2 regions of the Buttiauxella sp. AC142 genome follow, and region 1 is predicted to be linked to the other one. Evidence: predicted binding sites of a transcription regulator. Region 1 holds the regulator's gene; the other holds the start of a gene.
What was found. Region 1 encodes LexA, which represses DNA repair genes until DNA is damaged. Its sites were predicted from a motif close to TNCTGTATGTACATACAGNA; they were not measured.
Positions count from the first base shown of each region.

Region 2: AC0IWZ_RS07345 (DinI-like family protein) is a predicted target of LexA. The motif match lies at 5,498-5,517, and genes of this name have one in related genera.

Region 1 is NZ_CEEDCH010000001.1:29,784-39,541, reverse strand. Features, by position in the region: gene AC0IWZ_RS00175 (conjugal transfer protein TraF) at 1-726, opposite strand, end outside; gene AC0IWZ_RS00170 (cupin domain-containing protein) at 895-1,398, opposite strand; gene zur (zinc uptake transcriptional repressor Zur) at 1,508-2,023, shown strand; gene AC0IWZ_RS00160 (CsbD family protein) at 2,086-2,295, opposite strand; gene dinF (MATE family efflux transporter DinF) at 2,453-3,784, opposite strand; gene lexA (transcriptional repressor LexA) at 3,858-4,466, opposite strand; gene AC0IWZ_RS00145 (diacylglycerol kinase) at 4,575-4,943, opposite strand; gene plsB (glycerol-3-phosphate 1-O-acyltransferase PlsB) at 5,070-7,499, shown strand; gene ubiA (4-hydroxybenzoate octaprenyltransferase) at 7,589-8,461, opposite strand; gene ubiC (chorismate lyase) at 8,461-8,970, opposite strand; gene malM (maltose operon protein MalM) at 9,144-9,758, opposite strand, start outside.
Region 2 is NZ_CEEDCH010000001.1:1,606,928-1,616,685, reverse strand. Features, by position in the region: gene AC0IWZ_RS07380 (CynX/NimT family MFS transporter) at 1-1,083, shown strand, start outside; gene AC0IWZ_RS07375 (CTP synthase C-terminal region-related (seleno)protein) at 1,084-1,791, opposite strand; gene AC0IWZ_RS07370 (2-thiouracil desulfurase family protein) at 1,947-2,441, shown strand; gene AC0IWZ_RS07365 (hypothetical protein) at 2,481-2,786, opposite strand; gene AC0IWZ_RS07360 (YqaE/Pmp3 family membrane protein) at 2,967-3,125, opposite strand; gene cspE (transcription antiterminator/RNA stability regulator CspE) at 3,409-3,618, opposite strand; gene AC0IWZ_RS07350 (MltF family protein) at 4,019-5,431, shown strand; gene AC0IWZ_RS07345 (DinI-like family protein) at 5,535-5,777, shown strand; tRNA gene AC0IWZ_RS07340 (tRNA-Thr) at 5,966-6,041, opposite strand; gene AC0IWZ_RS07335 (hypothetical protein) at 6,197-6,424, opposite strand; gene icd (NADP-dependent isocitrate dehydrogenase) at 6,576-7,826, opposite strand; gene rluE (23S rRNA pseudouridine(2457) synthase RluE) at 7,961-8,593, shown strand; gene AC0IWZ_RS07320 (methylglyoxal synthase) at 8,588-9,085, opposite strand; gene AC0IWZ_RS07315 (NUDIX hydrolase) at 9,201-9,650, shown strand; gene mnmA (tRNA 2-thiouridine(34) synthase MnmA) at 9,717-9,758, shown strand, end outside.

The DNA of each region.
Region 1 (9,758 bases):
GCCAAAAGAGACCGGTACGCCACCAAGATCAAACTGTTTCGCCAGCGCCACGCCATAGTCGGAGACAATAGCGGCGCGGCCTGAGGCGGTGGAGTTCAGCTGGCTGGTAATAGCATCGGAGCCGTTAATAGCGGCGTCCAACGCCACGCCACCTGCAACAACATTAGAATTAGCGATGCCGTTGAGGTAATCAATATCTTGTTGATCAATAGAGGAACTGACGTGCGCACGCGCATAAGCTTTTGCAACAAATGCCACCGAAAGCACGTCATTCGGAATACTGACTGCGATGCTCGCCCCCGCTTTAGCGTTTGCGGTTTTCCCTTTCAGATCGTTTAGTTCACCAGCCAGATCGCCCGCCGCCCCCTGAAGCTGATTGAGCGATCCATTTGGATTTAAAAGGATATCCTGCAGGGTAAGATTGTCGAAAACGTTTTTGTATTGATCGACCGTATCGCTAATTTCATCAATCTGATCCTGCAGGTTATCTTTATCAGTAATTTGACCGCTGACCGCAGGCAGAATTACCGTTACCGTATCATCCTGCTTTGCTTTTGCCAGCAAGGCGGGGTTGGTGAGAACACCACTTCCGTAACTTCCGGAGGCAACACCCGTGCCCCCCATTGCATCACTACGTGCTTCAGCCCAGGTACCAGCCGCGAAGACCGGATTTGCCACAAATAAAGATGCAGCGCTAAGCGCCACCAAAGTTTTAATTTTTTTCATTCACCGCTCGTCTGTTGATCAGTTGTAATAACTAGCCCCCGCCAGTTATGACTGAACGCAGGCAGACTATTGCTGTGAATAAAAAGCTAAAAAGTGAGCTGTTTCGCCCATAGAAATCCTGTTTCTATCCATCAGGATTATCGGTTCAAAATTCCTTTGCAGACTTATTTATAGTTTACCGTTCGTTTTTCGGGAAGGCAGACCATCGTGCTGACCAAAGAATTGCGGTGGATGGTCAATCCAGCGATCTTTACGTTGTGCTGCATAAGAGGGGTTTAAGGGGTAGTAAATTCTGTTTTCCGCTTTATTGGCTTCGCCGACAATCAGCAGTCGCACTTCATGTTCGGTGTTATTAATAAAAGTATGGCAAACGCCTGTCCCTGCCGGGAAGCCGACACTATCTCCAGGTTCCAGCGCATAGAGGTGCCCGTTAATCCACACTTGCGGATGCCCTTCCAGGACATAAGCAAACTCTTCTTCACTGCTTTCGGCGTGCGGATAAGAAGTCCGGCGGCCAGGCAACAAGCGTTCATGATGTATTCCCAGGCGTGTTAAACCCAGTTTACGAGCCAGCGGTGCGCCAATGGAAAATAATTCAGTGCTATCGGGATAGGTTGAATCATCTTCACCTTCCAGTTCTTTCCAGTGGCGAATGCAATCAGGTTTATTCATAACAAACTCCGGGATAGTCATCTCAAAAGGATTTGACCAGAATGGCGCACCATTCGGCGTTTTTTACGCATTGTGGTAAAGTGTAGGGCTAATCTACAGGGGAATGCTGATGGACATCACGACTTCACAAAACGTGTTAGCGCAGGCTGAAAAACTATGCGAGCAGCGTAATGTGCGCCTGACGCCACAACGCCTTGAAGTACTGCGTTTGCTGACACAGCAGGCAGGTGCAATCAGCGCTTATGATTTGCTGGATTTACTGCGTGCCAGCGAACCGCAAGCTAAACCCCCGACGGTGTATCGTGCGCTCGATTTTCTTCTCGAACAAGGTTTTGTACACCGTGTAGAGTCAACCAACAGCTATGTTTTATGCCATCTTTTTGATCAACCGACTCACTCATCAGCCATGTTTATCTGCGACCGATGTGGCGCGGTGAAAGAACAGGGTGCGGAAGGCGTAGAAGATATTATGCAGCAGTTGGCAGCCGAGTTAGGCTTTGCTCTGCATCATAATGTTATTGAGGCGCATGGATTATGCAGTGCTTGTGCGGAGGTTGAAGCGTGTAGCCACCCGGAAGCCTGTGGGCATGACCATTCGATTCAGTCAAAGAAGAAGTCGCGTTAGGGGTATGGGTACGTCCGTGTACCTGGGCAGGGCTGAGAGTTAACACATCTGAGGGAAACTAATTACCAACGGTATTTGTTGCGAGTTTCCCAATCAACGACTTCTTCCTCTGCCTTATCCTTTTCATATCCATAACGTTCCTGGATTTTGCCGACAAGCTGATCGCGCTTCCCTTCAATGACGGTCATATCATCGTCAGTCAGTTTGCCCCATTTCTCTTTTACTGTGCCTTTGAACTGTTTCCAGTTACCGCCGATTTCGTCTTTATTCATAATAATATCCTCATCGTTCGGTGAAAAATTACTAACAAAAATTACCATCGTCCGGGTGCTTCCGTTTGGCTGACACCCTGTTTCTGCTGGACGTGGGAATAATTGTAGTCAAGGATATGGTGGTATGGGGAAAACTAAGAATGTTTAACCTAACGGCTTAATCTTGAACATTGTTAAACCAGGTATTTTTCTGCCAGTGGCGACGCCAGATCCATCCCAGCGACAAACCTCTTAGCGCAAGGAATACAGCTAACGAAAGCCACAACCCGTGGTTGCCTAAATACGGTACGGTAAACATCGACAGGCCAAAGCCCAACGCCGCGACAGCCATGCTATTGCGCATTTCAGTCCCTCGAGTTGCGCCTATAAACATGCCATCGAGCAAATAGCACCACACGCCGACAACGGGTAAAATTATCTGCCAATACAAATAGATATCCGCTTGCCGTTGCAGCTCAGCAATTGAGGTCAAAAGGGAAACAATTTGCTCACCCAATAAGGCATAAACGGCGGCGAATGCCAGTGCGACTAAACCGGCCTGGCGACATGCAGCCCCCCAGACTTCGAGTAATTGCCCCCGATTTTTTGCCCCATAAGCCTGCCCGGAATGTGCCTCAACGGCATAAGCAAAACCATCGAGCGCGTAAGCGGTGAAGGTCAGCAACGTCATTAGTACCGCATTCACCGCGACGATTTCGCTACCCAAACGCGCGCCAAAGATGGTCACGGAGGCAAAACAGATCTGTAATAACAGCGAGCGGAGCATGATGTCGCGGTTAAGCGCCAACAAACGCCGAACATTACCGCGCCACGCCTGTTTGAGCATTTCACCACTGATTCCACGCAGGCCCATGACCTTTTTCACCATGAGCAAGCCGATGATAAATGTGGCGTATTCAGCCGTGACAGTAGCGAGTGCCGCCCCCTGAACATTCATATGCAGCCCCATCACCAGCCACACGTCGAGCACAATATTCAGAACGTTACCGACCACTAACAAAATAACCGGCGCGCGTGCGTATTGAACGCCCAGCAACCAGCCGAGCAAGACCAAATTAGCCAGGGAGGCCGGGGCGCTTAACCAACGAATCTCAAGAAAACGTTGCGCCTGAAAGAGCACGTCCTGATTACCGCCGACAATACGCAGAGCCAGCGAGATTAGTGGTTCGCGCAGCAAGACAATGGCAATACCCGCTCCGAGTGCCAGCAATAAAGGCTGAACCAGTGCGCGAGCTAAAGCGGAGGGGTTGTTTGCGCCAAAGGCCTGGGCGGTTAAGCCGGTGGTACTCATGCGCAGAAAGAGCAATAACATAAACAGGAAGCTGGTTGCCGTCGCTCCAATCGCGACACCACCGAGATAAACAGGACTATCCAGATGACCAATAACAGCCGTATCGACAAGGCCAAGCAGCGGGACGGTAATGTTGGAGAAAATCATGGGTAAAGCGAGGCGCCAGAGCGCACGATCCGCTGTGGAGAATAATTGCATGACCTCTCCTGAAGGAGATCAAAGAGAATTAAGACAGTGATGCGTACTTAAATACGCATCACCTAAAGAGATTTTACAGCCAGTCGCCGTTGCGAATAACCCCAACAGCCAGCCCTTCAATCGAGAAGTTATGCTCGCGCAGGTCAACCACTATCGGCTCGAATTCGCTGTTTTCTGGCAGCAGATGAACGGTATTCCCTTGCTGTTTCAAACGTTTAACGGTCACTTCATCATCAATGCGCGCAACCACAACCTGGCCGTTACGCACATCCTGAGTTTTATGCACCGCCAGTAAATCACCGTCCATAATACCGATGTCTTTCATAGACATCCCGCTGACGCGCAGCAGGAAGTCGGCATTCGGTTTGAACAATGAAGGATCTACCTGGTAATGGCCTTCGATATGCTGCTGCGCAAGGAGTGGTTCACCCGCAGCGACGCGCCCAACCAGCGGGATACCAGTGATCTCTTCCACCAGCAAACGAATGCCACGCGAAGCGCCGGAAACAATCTCAATCACGCCTTTACGGGCGAGAGCTTTTAAATGTTCTTCAGCAGCGTTCGGAGAACGGAACCCCAGACGTTGAGCAATCTCGGCACGTGTCGGTGGCATGCCGGTCTGGCTGATATGATCCCGAATAAGATCAAACACCTCTTGCTGCCTGGTAGTTAACGCTTTCATTCCGCCCCCTGGGTGTTTATACAGTTATGCTGTGAGTATATACAGTTAAAGGCGAATTTGGAACCACAAATTGAGCAAAAAACCAGGCACTTAACTATTCTGGAAAGACTATCGCAAATGCTGCCAAAGCAGCGTGACCCAGGTAATTACTGCAAGGATAATGGCGATTAATACAGCGGCTGAGCCCATATCTTTTGCTCGCCCGGAAAGCTCGTGATAGTCAGTACCAACACGGTCAACGAGGGCCTCAATAGCGCTATTGAGGATTTCGACAATCATCACCAACACCACTGAACCAATCAGTAAAATACGGGTAATAGGGTCAACATCTAACCAGCAGGCAATAGCAATGGCGATGACAGCCGAAACGCCCTCCTGGCGGAAAGCAGCTTCGTTGATCCAGGCCGCTTTTAGCCCTTTCCATGAATAGCCTGCAGCTTTGATAATACGGGTAAGTCCAGTGGTACTACTCGCCATTTTGGGCAACCTTTTCAAATTATTTGCATCAATGCTTGTCAAAATTATAACGCCACAGAAATCTGGGTCAGATTCTGATATTCTTGCGGCGAATTTGCATCATTAACCTGAGGCTTTACATCGTTTATGTCAGGCTGGCCAAGAATCTACTACAAATTACTTAATTTACCATTAGGCGTTCTGGTAAAGAGCAAGTCTATTCCGGCAGATCCACAAGCCGAACTGGGCTTAGATCCCACACGTCCAATAATGTACGTGCTGCCCTATAACTCAAAGGCGGACTTATTAACGCTGCGCGCTCAATGCCTCGCGCATAACTTGCCCGACCCTCTCGAGCCGTTAGAAATCGACGGAGCGGTGCTGCCGCGCTATGTCTTTATCCATGGTGGGCCGCGTGTATTCACTTATTACACGCCGAAAGAAGAGTCGATCAAGCTGTTCCATGATTACCTCGATTTACACCGTAGCAATCCAAATCTGGACGTGCAGATGGTGCCTGTTTCGGTCATGTTTGGCCGTTCACCGGGGCGCGAAAAAGGCGAAGTGAATCCGCCATTAAGAATGCTCAACGGCATTCAAAAATTCTTCGCCGTCTCCTGGCTTGGGCGCGACAGCTTTGTGCGTTTTTCCGCACCGGTTTCGCTGCGCCAGATGGCAACCGATCACGGCACAGATAAAAAAATCGCTCAGAAACTGGCGCGAGTGGCACGTATGCACTTCGCTCGCCAGCGTTTAGCGACTGTTGGCCCGCGTCTGCCGGTGCGTCAGGATCTGTTTAACAAACTTCTGGCATCAAAAGCTATCGCTCGCGCGGTAGAAGACGAAGCGCGTAGCAAGAAAATCTCCCATGAAAAAGCACAGCAAAATGCTGTCGCGCTGATGGAAGAGATTGCCGCCAACTTCTCTTATGAAGCCGTTCGTTTGACCGACCGCGTGTTAGGACTGACGTGGAACCGTTTGTACCAGGGCATTAACGTTCACAACGCTGAGCGTGTGCGCCAACTGGCTCATGACGGCCATGAGATTGTCTATGTGCCCTGCCACCGCAGCCACATGGACTACATGCTGCTGTCTTACGTGCTTTATCACCAGGGGCTAGTTCCTCCGCACATCGCGGCGGGTATCAACCTGAATTTCTGGCCAGCAGGCCCGATTTTCCGTCGCCTGGGAGCGTTCTTTATTCGCCGTACCTTTAAAGGCAGCAAACTCTATTCCACCGTGTTCCGTGAATATCTTGGCGAGCTGTTTAGCCGTGGCTATTCCGTTGAATATTTTGTGGAAGGTGGGCGTTCCCGTACCGGGCGTTTGCTTGATCCGAAAACCGGCACGCTGTCGATGACCATTCAGGCCATGCTGCGCGGTGGTACTCGTCCAATTACATTGGTGCCAATTTACATTGGCTACGAGCATGTAATGGAAGTGGGGACTTACGCCAAAGAACTGCGTGGAGCGACCAAAGAGAAAGAGAGCTTTATGCAGATGGTGCGCGGGCTGAGCAAGCTGCGTAATCTCGGCCAGGGCTATGTGAACTTCGGCGAACCGATGCCGTTGATGACATTCCTCAATCAACGTGTTCCTGAGTGGCGTGATTCAATCGATCCAATCGAAGCGATTCGCCCGGCGTGGCTGACGCCAACGGTCAATGAAATTGCTGCCGAGCTGATGGTGCGTATCAACAATGCAGGGGCGGCAAATGCCATGAACCTGTGTTGTACCGCATTACTCGCTTCGCGTCAGCGTTCACTTACTCGTGAACAATTGACCGAGCAGCTCAACTGCTACCTGAGCCTGTTGCGTAATGTGCCGTATTCACCAGATGCGACCACGCCAGACCAGCCAGCAGAAGCGCTGATTGAACACGCGTTGCAAATGAACAAGTTTGAAGTAGAGAAAGATACTATCGGTGACATCATCATTCTGCCGCGTGAGCAGGCGGTACTGATGACTTATTACCGTAACAACATTTTGCATATGTTGGTGTTGCCTTCTCTACTGGCCGCGATTATCACGCAGCATCGCCACATTTCACGCGGAGAGCTTCTGCGTCAGGTCGAATTACTCTACCCGATGCTGAAAGCTGAGCTTTTCCTGCGCTGGGAGAAGGCGCAGCTTGTCAGTGAAATGGATGCGCTGCTCAATGAGATGGTTCGTCAGGAACTGATTACTCTTGCGGGTGATGAAGTGCTGATTAACCCGGCTCGTTCACGCACTATGCAGCTTCTGGCTGCGGGTGTTCGTGAAACGCTGCAACGTTATGCGATTACTTTCTGGCTGTTGAGCGCTAATCCATCCATCAACCGCGGGACACTGGAGCGCGAAAGCCGCACCGTTGCCCAGCGCTTGTCTGTTTTGCATGGTATTAACGCACCGGAGTTCTTTGATAAAGCCGTGTTCACCTCGCTGGTGTTAACCCTGCGTGATGAAGGCTATATCAGCGATACCGGAGATGCGGAGCCAACCGAAACCATGAAGGTCTACCAGATGCTGGCAGAGCTGATCATGCCGGATGTGCGTTTGACGATTGAAAGTGCGACGTCGCAGGCTGCGACTGAGTAATGCCCTCACCCTAACCCTCTCCCACAGGAGAGGGTATTGCCCGGTTTTCTCCTTCTCCCTTGGGGAGAAGGCCGGATGAGGGACATGTTTTAGAAGTGCAGGTAACTCAGCACCAGACCAATAAACAACACCAGCCCAACGTAGTTATTATTCAGGAATGCGCGGAAACAGGCGTCGCGATCGCGGTTCGCAGTCAGACGTTGTTGATGGATAAATAGCGCGCCCGCCAGAGCAATCGACCAGTAAAACGCTCCACCCAACCCGTTCAGCCAGCCAATCACCGCCAGCAGTACCATCACTGTAATCTGCAAAATGCCGATGATCAGATTGTCATAGCGCCCGAACAGTATCGCCGTGGATTTAATGCCAATTTTTAAATCATCATCGCGATCGACCATCGCGTATTGCGTGTCGTAAGCCACGGCCCAGCAGATATTGGTCAAAAACATCAGCCAGCAACTCAGCGGTACAGATTCACTCACCGCCGCAAATGCCATTGGAATTGACCAACCGAATGCCGCACCTAACACCACCTGTGGCAGGTGGGTATAGCGTTTCATAAACGGGTAAACCCAGGCTAATGCCAGCCCCGCTACCGATAACAAAATTGTCATGGTATTGAGTGTCAGCACCAGTAAAAACGACAGCAGAACCAACACAGCAAATAAGATGCGTGCTTCTTTCTCGCTGACTGCCCCACTAGGCAGTGGCCGGTGCGCAGTGCGTTTGACATGCCCATCAAATTTACGATCGGCGTAGTCGTTTACCACGCAGCCCGCAGCTCGCATCATCCAGACGCCAGCGATGAACACACATAAAATGGTCAGCGGCGGCACACCCGGTGTCGCTAACCACAACGCCCATAACGTGGGCCATAGCAATAAAAGCGAGCCAATCGGCTTATCAAGCCGCATCAGGCGTTGATAGGCCTGCCATTTGCCCTGTTTCAGACTCCACTCCATTATTTTTCCTCTACATACAGCGGGGATGCGGGGAGAAACAGCTCGGTCAACACTAATGGTTTTCCGGCTAATCTCAGGCGGGAACGACGCCCCCACAGCTCCTCATTGCGGCCAATCTCAATGAAATCCCGTGTCAGGGAAGATGCACTAAACAGGTAACGCCCAAGAGGTGTGGTTCCGAGTTGCTGCAATGCAAGCTCTGGCCCCTCGAGGGTAGATTCAGGAACGATGGTACGCCCTAAAAGCCAGGGTTCATCATCGCCGCAGAGCATGATTTCACGCAACCAGTAACGTTTGGCTTCAGGCAGCAAATCAGCTTCAGGAATATCGGCACGCGAATCGAAAAAACCTTCACGCACAATACGCACGCTGACACGCGAGCAATATTGTTCAAAGCGCTTGGTCATTGAATCTTCAAGCAACAACCAGTCAAGAAGCGATGCACTCAGCCCCTCGGGGATCGTAGCCTCAAAGCGTAAGGCGCGCAGTGGCGAAAGCGCGTCAGACATGTGAATTTCTCCGAAACAAAACCGAAAATCATTGTAACGCAGAATAGGTATAGCGGGGCAGGAAAAGCACAACAAGCGTTTAACAACGCCGAGTCAACTTGAAGGATGAAGAAGGAAAAAAGGTGCGCCCGCAGGCGCACCAAACCTCAAACATCAGCACTGCGGGGAGACGGTCACCCCTTGCCTTTTACACTGCTGATAAAAGTTTTACGGGCAGTCGTCGATCCCAGGCGTTCAGCTTCGTCGAGCAGTTTCAGGGCTTTGTCTACATCGCCTTTCGCTACGGCATCTTTGATTGCCTGGTTGAAGTACGTTTCTGTGTCACTTAGCACTGGCTCAGATTTCTTGGCTGGCGTGGGTGCCGCTACTGGTGCGGCAACGGCTACCGGGGCAACGTAGGTTGCGGCTGGCGCTGCGGTATTACCCACAGTAACCGGGCCTGGGCCTGATGAACCAAATAACGGCCCAACCAGAATGCTGGAGTTTGAAGAGGTTTTGACTTTCACTTTCAAGAGACCGTCGGTGGTATGGCGGGCAATCGGGTCTGGAATATCCGGTACAGCGTTACCCGTGCCTTTTGCATAGGCTTTTGCCGGGTCGAGCATTTTGGTGGTTTGCTGTGTGTCTTTGTTGGTGGTGAACACTAACAAATAGAGTTTTTGCTGCCCCAATGCTGGCGTCAGCTTAATCGTCCCTTCCAGGCGATCGGCGGACATCACGCCCGGTTCCTGGTAGGTAAAGTAGCTTGACGGGAAATAAGCCGCGGGCGTCATATTCTGGTCAAGAAC
Region 2 (9,758 bases), 1.6 Mb from region 1:
GAGACATTCGGCCTGACGACGGCGCAAACGGGCATACTCACCACGTTGCCATTATTGGCTTTTGCGGTAGTTTCCCCATTAGCGGCTGGTATTGCACGCCGGTTTGGGATTGAACGCACCCTGTTTGCTGCCATGTTGATTATCTGCGCTGGAATTGCGCTGCGATCTGCGGGAAATACCGCATTATTGTATTTTGGTACGGCAATCATTGGCTGCGGGATTGCTATCGGGAATGTGCTATTGCCCGGCCTGATTAAGCGGGATTTTCCTGGCCACGTTGCACGTCTTACTGGTGCCTATTCACTTACGATGGGCGTTGCAGCGGCCATCGGTTCCATGTTTGTGGTACCTGTTGCACAACACGGATACGGCTGGCCTGGCGCGCTATTAGCCTTGATGATTTTCCCGGCTGCGGCATTGCTGGTCTGGTTGCCGCAGCTATCAAATCATACCTCATCAACATTAAGCACCAGCAAAGCACTGCACAACCGCGGTATCTGGACTTCGGCACTGGCATGGCAAGTGACATTATTCCTGGGTATTAACTCGCTTATTTATTACGTCGTGATTGGCTGGTTGCCTTCGATACTGATAAGTCACGGTTATAGTGAGGCGCAAGCGGGTTCGCTACATGGACTAATGCAACTGGCGACCGCCGTTCCTGGCCTGTTGGTGGGTTTGATCTTAAGCCGACTCAAAGATCAACGAGGGATCGCTATTCTGATGGCATTGCTGTGCGCCATAAGCGCCGTCGGCTTGCTATTGGTGCCGGATTTAGCCAGTGTTTGGGTGGTGATCTTTGGTTTTGGTTCCGGTGCGACCATGATTTTAGGACTCACGTTCATTGGCCTTCGGGCGAACAGTGCACACCAGGCGGCAGCGCTTTCGGGTATGGCACAATGTGTGGGTTATTTATTAGCCGCTTTCGGACCGCCGTTGATGGGCAAAGTTCATGATATTTCAGGCCAGTGGAGCCTTCCACTGATGGGATGCGCGCTGCTGGCCTGTATCATGGCTGTATTTGGGGGCTTTGCCGGGCGTGATGCAGAGATAACTCCAACGCGCCCGCATCAGTCTTCGTGATTAACGCTGCGCCGCTTTGAGCAATGCTTCAACCAGCGGCGCAGGTCTGTTTTTCAATGCGTTACGCTCGTGCTGAAACAGTGTACCGACAAAAAATGGGTGGCCACTTAACTCGACGACACGGATTTCACCTTGATTATCCCAGCCAGTCACCTGTAGTTGCGATTGGCGAATCTGGTCGGCAAAACTGTCAGCAATCCCATAGTTACAGTGATAGCCTTCTTCAATCTGCGTCCGGCCATAAGCTTCAGCAATGATTGAGCCGGGCTTTAATTTTATCGCGTCAGATTTCTCCACCAGCGAGCAACTCAGCGGCGCGATAACTAACCTTCCCTCACTATCAGTTTCAGCGTGTCCGGCATCGTGCCATCCGATAACATTCCGCGCGTATTCAATTACCGCATGCTGAAACCCACCACAGGTTCCCAGAAATGGGATCTGGTTTTCACGCGCAAAGCGGATGGCCAGAAAAGCACCGTCTTCATTTTGATACGGACTTGCCGGGACGCACCAAATTGCGTCGTATCCCACGAGATCTTCCTGGCTTGTCACGTCAGGTGTCGATAACCAGTCATAGTCAGCGGTGACACCAACATATTCAGCTGCATTGTCTAAAGCCAGGGGAATCGCCTGATGCGCGATAACCGCAGGATTAAAGTCACCCACCAGCGCAATACGAAGAGTTTGTTTCAGAGGTAATGGAGGCATTTATTTGAATATCCTTATGTTTAACAGCTTCTGGCACATAAGGAATGATAGGATATGCCGATATTTTTTGCCTGGCAACGCCCATATTTAGCAGGGTAGTAAAACGTGGATACACTGGTGTAGCGTGTCTTTTTCTCCTCAATCACTGTGACGCAATGAAAACAAAAATACTGGTCAGTGCTTGTTTGATGGGCTTTAAAGTTCGTTATAACGGGCAGGATAAACCTCTGCTGGCCGATGTGCTGACGCGTTGGCAACAAGAGAATCGGTTGGTCATTCATTGCCCGGAACTGGCGGCGGGATTGAGCACGCCTCGTCTGCCCGCAGAACTTGTGGGTGGTGGTGGTCTGGCTGCACTTAATGGATCAGCAAACATTCTGGAAAGCGACGGTACGGATGTGAGCCAACATTATTTGTTAGCTGCATGTCTTGCGTTAAAAACCGCGCAAGAATCCGGATGTCGCCTGGCATTAATGACGGACGGCAGTCCTACCTGTGGCAGTTTGAAGATTTATGACGGGACATTTCAGGGAAGAACGCTGCCGAGAATGGGGGTTGCCACGGCGTTACTGCGCCAGCACGGTATCGAAGTTTACGCAGATAGAGAGATTTCTGCGCTAATCGCTCGCGTCGCCGAGTTAGACGGGTAATCAATGACATTCAATTACCCGCTCTGCCCCACAAGCCAATCAATGCACCGCGAGCGTTTCATCAACTTCTGGCAATAATGACTTATCTAACGGCAACAAATATTCAGCCCGGACAAAGGTATAACCTTCACGACCATCAAAGGCAATAACATTGCCTGTCACCAGCCACAATGGATGATTAGCATCGTGTGGAAGTTGCGTCACAACGCCTGTAACCGGGTTTACAAAGCTTTCGCCCGGCTCGCAAAGACCAAAAAGTTCGACTGATTTACCGACATTCACACGCCCGGCGGCGGTACGGGAACCGATAATCATTGCCAGCATGCCCGGTTTTAACTGAAACATAAAAAGACTCTGTAGCACCTTAAAAATTGACTATATCAGAACATTCTTAGATGAAAATGTAAACAGGCCACGAGTTTTACCTCGTAGCCTGTAGCGTCAAGAGCGCGTTCCAAAAAACACGCCGTGGATATTTTCTGCTTACACCGCGTGACTTAAAACCAGCGACACGGTTTTATTTGACTAATTGCGGGTTTGTACCCAGAAAGCATGAATTAACCCAGGGATGTAGCCTAGCAGCGTCAGTACAATGTTCAGAATAAATGCCCAGCCGAATCCCTTACCTAGCAACACACCCAATGGGGGTAAAATAATCGTAAAAACAATACGCCAAAAGCCCATAAAAAAACTCCAGTTATTAATGCTAACTACACTGAAAAAAGCATATTTCACTATAAGCATAGTCTAATGAGCGTAAACCTACAGACGGTGTATCGTGATTTAATGTAAATAGCGGGCATAACCACTGCAGTATTATGTCTTTGATTTAAAGGTATAAAAGATGGGCGTTAGCGGATTTGAGATAACAAAAAACCCGCACAATGGCGGGTTTATTCTCTTTGACTTAACGGCTCGGGTTATTCACCGTCTTCGCATGCGTAAGTCTCAGTATGCGTTAGCAGTCTTACAGAGCAACAACGTTAGTTGCTGATGGACCTTTAGCGCCGTTCTCAACAGAGAACTCAACTTTCTGGCCTTCGTCCAGAGTTTTGAAATCATTGCTCTGAATGGCAGAGAAGTGAACGAACACATCTTTGCTACCATTGTCAGGAGTGATGAAACCGAAACCTTTTTCTGGGTTAAACCATTTTACTAAACCAGTCATTTTAGACATAGATACTTCCTCATTATTTTACAGCCATTTAGTATGGCGAACGTGGTCTGTATTGCAGAACGTTTCTTATTTAGGCACTTAGGAGGAGACTCACGAAGAAGGGTATCTGATGACTTGATAGCGCTTGAACTGAGGACTGCTTTACTAAAACTGCTTTCATAAGGTCTGTCTTCCAAACCGATGACGCATTTACTCATGCCTGCGCTTTGGAAGCAAGAATTATTTTCAAATAATAATTTTCTCATCAAGGATTGCCGCCCCGCCGCCCTTCTACACAACCCTCGAATACGAGTGTGTGTTTTTTAATCAAAGCATCTGTGTGCGAGCTATAGTTAAACGGTAGCCGGATGAATGTGTAGATGGTGTCGCGATGGCCCGTTTGTTGTTGGTACTTCTCTTGATGTCTACGTTTTTGCCGATGACGCATGCAGCCACCGACGAACAGCCGTTGAAATTCGATACCCAGGTTAACACCGTCCTGGGTGATTATGATGTGATGAAAGAGCGGCGCGTGATACGCGTTTTAATCCCTTACAGCAAAACTTTCTACTTTATTGACAACCGGGGTACGCAGCGCGGCATCATGGTTGAGTTGATGCAACAGTTTGACAAACAAATCAATAAAGGCCTTAAACCCTCAAAAAAAACACATCTCCTTTTTATTCCAACCGCACGTGATCAGCTCATCCCACAGCTAATTGCTGGCCGTGGCGATATCATTGCTGCCAATTTAACGATGACTCCAGAACGCGAAAAGTTAGTCGATTTCAGCGTTCCCTTAGCAAAAAATGTCCGTGAAGTAGTGATTGCCAGCGGCAAGGCTCCCGAACTCACAACAGCAGAATCGCTGTCTGGTAAATCTCTGTTTGTTAACCCTTCCACCAGCTATATTTCGAGTATTGATACGCTTAATAAAAGCCTGACCGAGAAACAACTTCCACCCGCGATAGTGATCAAAGCCCCCGGCAATTTTGAACCCGAAGATATTCTGGAAATGGTAAATGCGAACCTCGCCGACTACACCGTGGTGGACAGATACCTGGCAATCTTGTGGAAACAGATTTACCCCAACATTGTGGTTTACGAAAATATTACGCTGCGGGATGACGGTTCTATCGCGCTTGCTATGCGTAAAAACTCCCCTTTGCTTAAAGCCCAGCTCGATAAATTCACGGCTAGCCATAAAATCGGCACGTCATTCGGCAATCAGCAGGTTTATAAATATTTACGCAATACGAAGTGGGTAAAAGATGCGCGTTCGGAAGAAGAGATAAATAAATTTAATCAGGTCACTGAAATATTTCGCAAATATGGTGCGCAATATAATGTCGATTGGTTACTAATGGCAGCTCAAGGCTACCAGGAGTCACGACTCGATCAGTCTGTGCGAAGCAAAAGCGGCGCGATTGGCGTGATGCAGGTTCTTCCTACCACCGGTAAAGAGTTAAAGGTAGGCGATATCAGTTTAATCGACCCGAACATTAATGCAGGAGTGAAATACATCCGCTTCATGCGCGACCGTTATTTTGCTGATGAACCCATGAGTGACATGAACAAAATGCTATTCACTTTCGCATCTTATAACGCGGGACCGGCTAAAATTGCCCGGTTACGTAAAGAAGCGACCAAAAATGGCCTTGACCCCAATATCTGGTTTAACAATGTTGAAAGAATTGCGCAGCTGCGTATAGGTAACGAAACGGTGCAATACGTGAGCAACATCTTTAAGTATTACGTTGCTTATCAGCTCATCATGGAACAAATAAAAGCGCGGAAAGCAGAGTTACCTGTTGCGGCCAGTACCGCAGAATAGCTCTACCTGTGAAAGCTCCAGCATTCTTTTTCAATAACATCCCTTGCCTTGAATGTCGAGATTTATTACTGTATATAAACACAGCCTTAAAAGAGACGTATCAATGTTCGTGGAACTGGTTTACGACAAACGAAATGTAGCGGGTCTTCCCGGTGCAAATGAAAAAATCCTTGCCGAGCTTACCCGAAGAGTTCAGACCATTTTTCCAGATGCTGACGTCAGAGTGAAACCCATGCAGATGAATGCGGTTCACAGTGATTGCACGAAAAATGAGAAAGAGAAAATCAACCGTCTGGTTGAAGAGATGTTTGATGAAGCGGATTTCTGGCTGGTTTGCGAAGACTAACAACAGGTCGCATAACAATGAGAAAAACAACCGTAGTTTTAATTGTCGTCGCTATCCTTGTCTGGCTTGCAAGTCAGCAGGGTTGGATTTAACGCACGACTGAGGAAGCGCTATCGAAAGCTAGCCTTCCTTCAATTTGATTTCATACAGACGAAAAAAAACCACCTGAAAGGTGGTTTTCTTAAATATGGTGCCGACTACCGGAATCGAACTGGTGACCTACTGATTACAAGTCAGTTGCTCTACCTACTGAGCTAAGTCGGCGTGGAATGCATAGTACATAAACTCGATCTACGATGCAATTCCTTGCGAACCGTTCGCTTAAAAATTCAACTTATTGTTATAAAATCAACCAGTCACGAGCGAAAAATCTGTATTTTGTGTAAAAATTGCACTTCTCATAACCCGGTTACTGCGATTTAAAACACTTTTGATGAGAAATCGTTTTTGACTTCGCTTTCTATATAAGTGTTCAAACCCCATCCGGCACGCGCCAGTTCTTTCATTTTTTCCAGATGCTCTGGCCCTGGGTGGCGGATATCGTATAGATACACGTGATTATTCTTGAACCGGACTTTCATCGAATTTGCATCAATCTGGAAACTGACAACTTGTGAATCACCACTTTTGTTGGAGTAATTTTCCATTCCACATCCTCTTTGATTGAACCTGAATTCGGTCGATTCATCTATTAATCACGTCCAGAGTTTTGGTAAAGGGTAGTAGCTCACGATTTCAGAAAAACAATAAAAAAAGGGAGCCATTGGCTCCCCCTTTTATCATTAGCGAATTTGCTAATTACATATGTTCGATCATTGCGTCGCCAAACTCTGAACATTTCAGCAGCTTAGCGCCTTCCATCAGGCGTTCGAAATCGTAAGTTACAGTTTTGGCGTTAATCGCGCCTTCCATACCTTTAACAATTAAGTCAGCCGCTTCGAACCATTCCATATGACGCAGCATCATTTCTGCGGAAAGGATAATTGAACCTGGGTTCACTTTGTCCTGGCCAGCATATTTTGGTGCAGTGCCGTGGGTCGCTTCGAACAGTGCACATTCGTCACCGATGTTAGCGCCTGGTGCGATACCGATACCGCCAACCTGAGCGGCCAGGGCGTCGGAGATGTAGTCACCGTTCAGGTTCATACAAGCAATAACGTCATATTCAGCAGGACGCAGCAGGATCTGTTGCAGGAACGCATCCGCGATCACGTCTTTAACAACGATTTCTTTGCCGGTGTTAGGGTTTTTCAGTTTCACCCATGGGCCGCCGTCGATCAGCTCGCCGCCGAATTCTTCACGCGCCAGCTGGTAGCCCCAGTCTTTGAAAGCACCTTCGGTGAATTTCATGATGTTGCCTTTGTGAACCAGGGTCACAGAATCACGGTCGTTAGTGATTGCGTATTCGATGGCTGCACGAACCAGGCGTTTGGTGCCTTCTTCAGAGCACGGCTTGATGCCGATACCGCAATGTTCTGGGAAACGAATTTTCGTCACGCCCATTTCATCACGCAGGAATTTGATGACTTTTTCAGCTTCAGCGCTGTCAGCCTTCCACTCGATGCCCGCATAAATATCTTCTGAGTTTTCACGGAAGATAACCATGTTGGTCAGTTCTGGGTGTTTAACCGGGCTTGGCGTGCCCTGGTAGTAACGCACCGGACGCAGGCACACGTACAGGTCAAGCTGCTGACGCAGCGCAACGTTCAGGGAACGAATGCCGCCGCCAACTGGCGTGGTCAGTGGGCCTTTAATCGCCACACGGTAATCACGAATCAGGTCCAGAGTTTCTTCTGGCAGCCAGACGTCCTGGCCATAAAGTTGGGTAGATTTTTCGCCGGTATAGATTTCCATCCAGGAAATTTTCCGCTCGCCTTTGTAGGCCTTCTGCACGGCGGCATCAACCACTTTGATCATAGCTGGCGTCACGTCCACACCGATACCATCACCTTCAATGAAAGGAATGATTGGGTTGTGAGGAACATTCAGTTTGCCATCTTGCAGGGTGATCTTTTTACCTTCCGCCGGAACAACTACTTTGCTTTCCATTAACCTTCTCCTTCGAGCGATTCTTTTTGTTAATGATTTGTAATGTGCGTGTCAATACTACTTGAATATCAGGCCCGCGCCAATCACTGGTGATTTCCGTTATAATGCGTTAATACCTAACGTCTGAAAACACTATGAATAAAACTTCTTTTAGAAACCAGCAAGTTAAACGATTCAGCACGCAACGACCTGCCAAAAAACCACAGCATAGCGGACCGAAGCGGCTGGTTATCTTCAATAAACCCTACGATGTGCTACCGCAGTTCACCGACGAATCTGGCCGCAGCACGCTGAAAGATTACATACCGTTACAAGGAATTTACGCGGCGGGCCGTCTGGATCGCGACAGCGAAGGTCTGCTGGTGTTAACCAATGACGGCGCTTTACAGGCGCAACTCACCCAACCGGGCAAACGTACCGGGAAGGTCTATTTTGTGCAGGTTGAAGGTGCAGTAACAGCAGAAGCGCTGGAATCTCTGCGTAACGGCGTCACCCTAAACGATGGCCCCACTCTGCCCGCAGGAGCTGAACGGGTTGACGAGCCTGCATGGATTTGGGCGCGTAACCCGCCGATTCGTGAACGCAAGGCAATTCCTACCAGCTGGTTGAAAATCACCTTGTACGAAGGGCGTAACCGCCAGGTACGGCGTATGACGGCGCATGTGGGTTATCCAACTCTACGCCTGATTCGCTATGCAATGGGGGCACTGGAACTGAGCGATTTGGCACCGGGCGAATGGCGCGAAATCCCGATAGAGACTTTATAAAAGGTTCTGAGTATTGACGCCGTGTTGTGTGACGTGTGAAACGCGACTGCTGAGGAACGCGTCACTATCAGGCACGGTGATTTCCAGCGCTTGCTCAAATAGAGAAGAGTTAATCAAGAAATTGGCGCTACAGGCGTTGCTGGCAATAGGGATGTTCCATGCCGTTGCCAGCCGCATCAGGGCTTTTACATCGGAGTGATGTGGCACCGCACTAAGCGGATCCCAGAAGAAAACCAGCACATCAATCTGACCTGAAGCAATCAAATACCCTAGCTGTTGATCGCCCCCTATCGAGCCACTCATCAAAGCCAGTACGGATAAACGGGTATGAACCTGCAAGAGATTTCCGGTAGTGCCGGTTGCGTAAATAATGTGGTTACTGAGTGCTGCCTGGTTATCAACCGCCCAGTTCAGCAGGTCGGGTTTACAAGGATCGTGAGCCACTAAAGCGATACGTTTCTGTTGCGGCATAATACGCGTGGTAAGCTGCATGATGGTGCCCTCGTGGGATTTTTGAAATCCAACAGAGTATAGGCCACAGAAAAATATGTGATCCAGATCACTTTATAATGATCGTACTAACGAATTTGAGACAGGAAAAATAACGATGTTTAAACCGCACGTTACTGTCGCCTGCGTGGTTCAGGCGCAGGGGAAATTTTTGGTTGTTGAAGAAACAATCAATGGCAAAGCCTTATGGAATCAGCCTGCTGGCCATCTTGAAGCTGATGAAACGCTGGTTGAAGCTGCTCAACGTGAATTGTATGAAGAAACGGGTATTTGCGCGCAGCCGCAAACATTCATCCGCTTGCACCAATGGATTGCGCCAGATAACACGCCGTTCCTGCGTTTCTTATTCTGTATCGATCTTGAAGAGCAACTCCCCACTACTCCGCATGATAGCGACATCGATCGCTGCTTATGGTTGGATGCGCAACAAATTGTTAACGCAGGTAATTTACGCTCGCCATTAGTGGCGGAAAGTATCCGCTGCTATCAGCGTGCTGAACGTTATCCGCTCAGCATGATCGGTGCATTTAACTGGCCGTTGAGTTAGGGGTGCCAGGCCCGGTGATGCGTGATAGAATATGCCGCCTTTAAGTTCAATGTCGTGAGTTACTCCATGTCTGATAACAGCCAGAAAAAAGTGATCGTCGGGATGTCC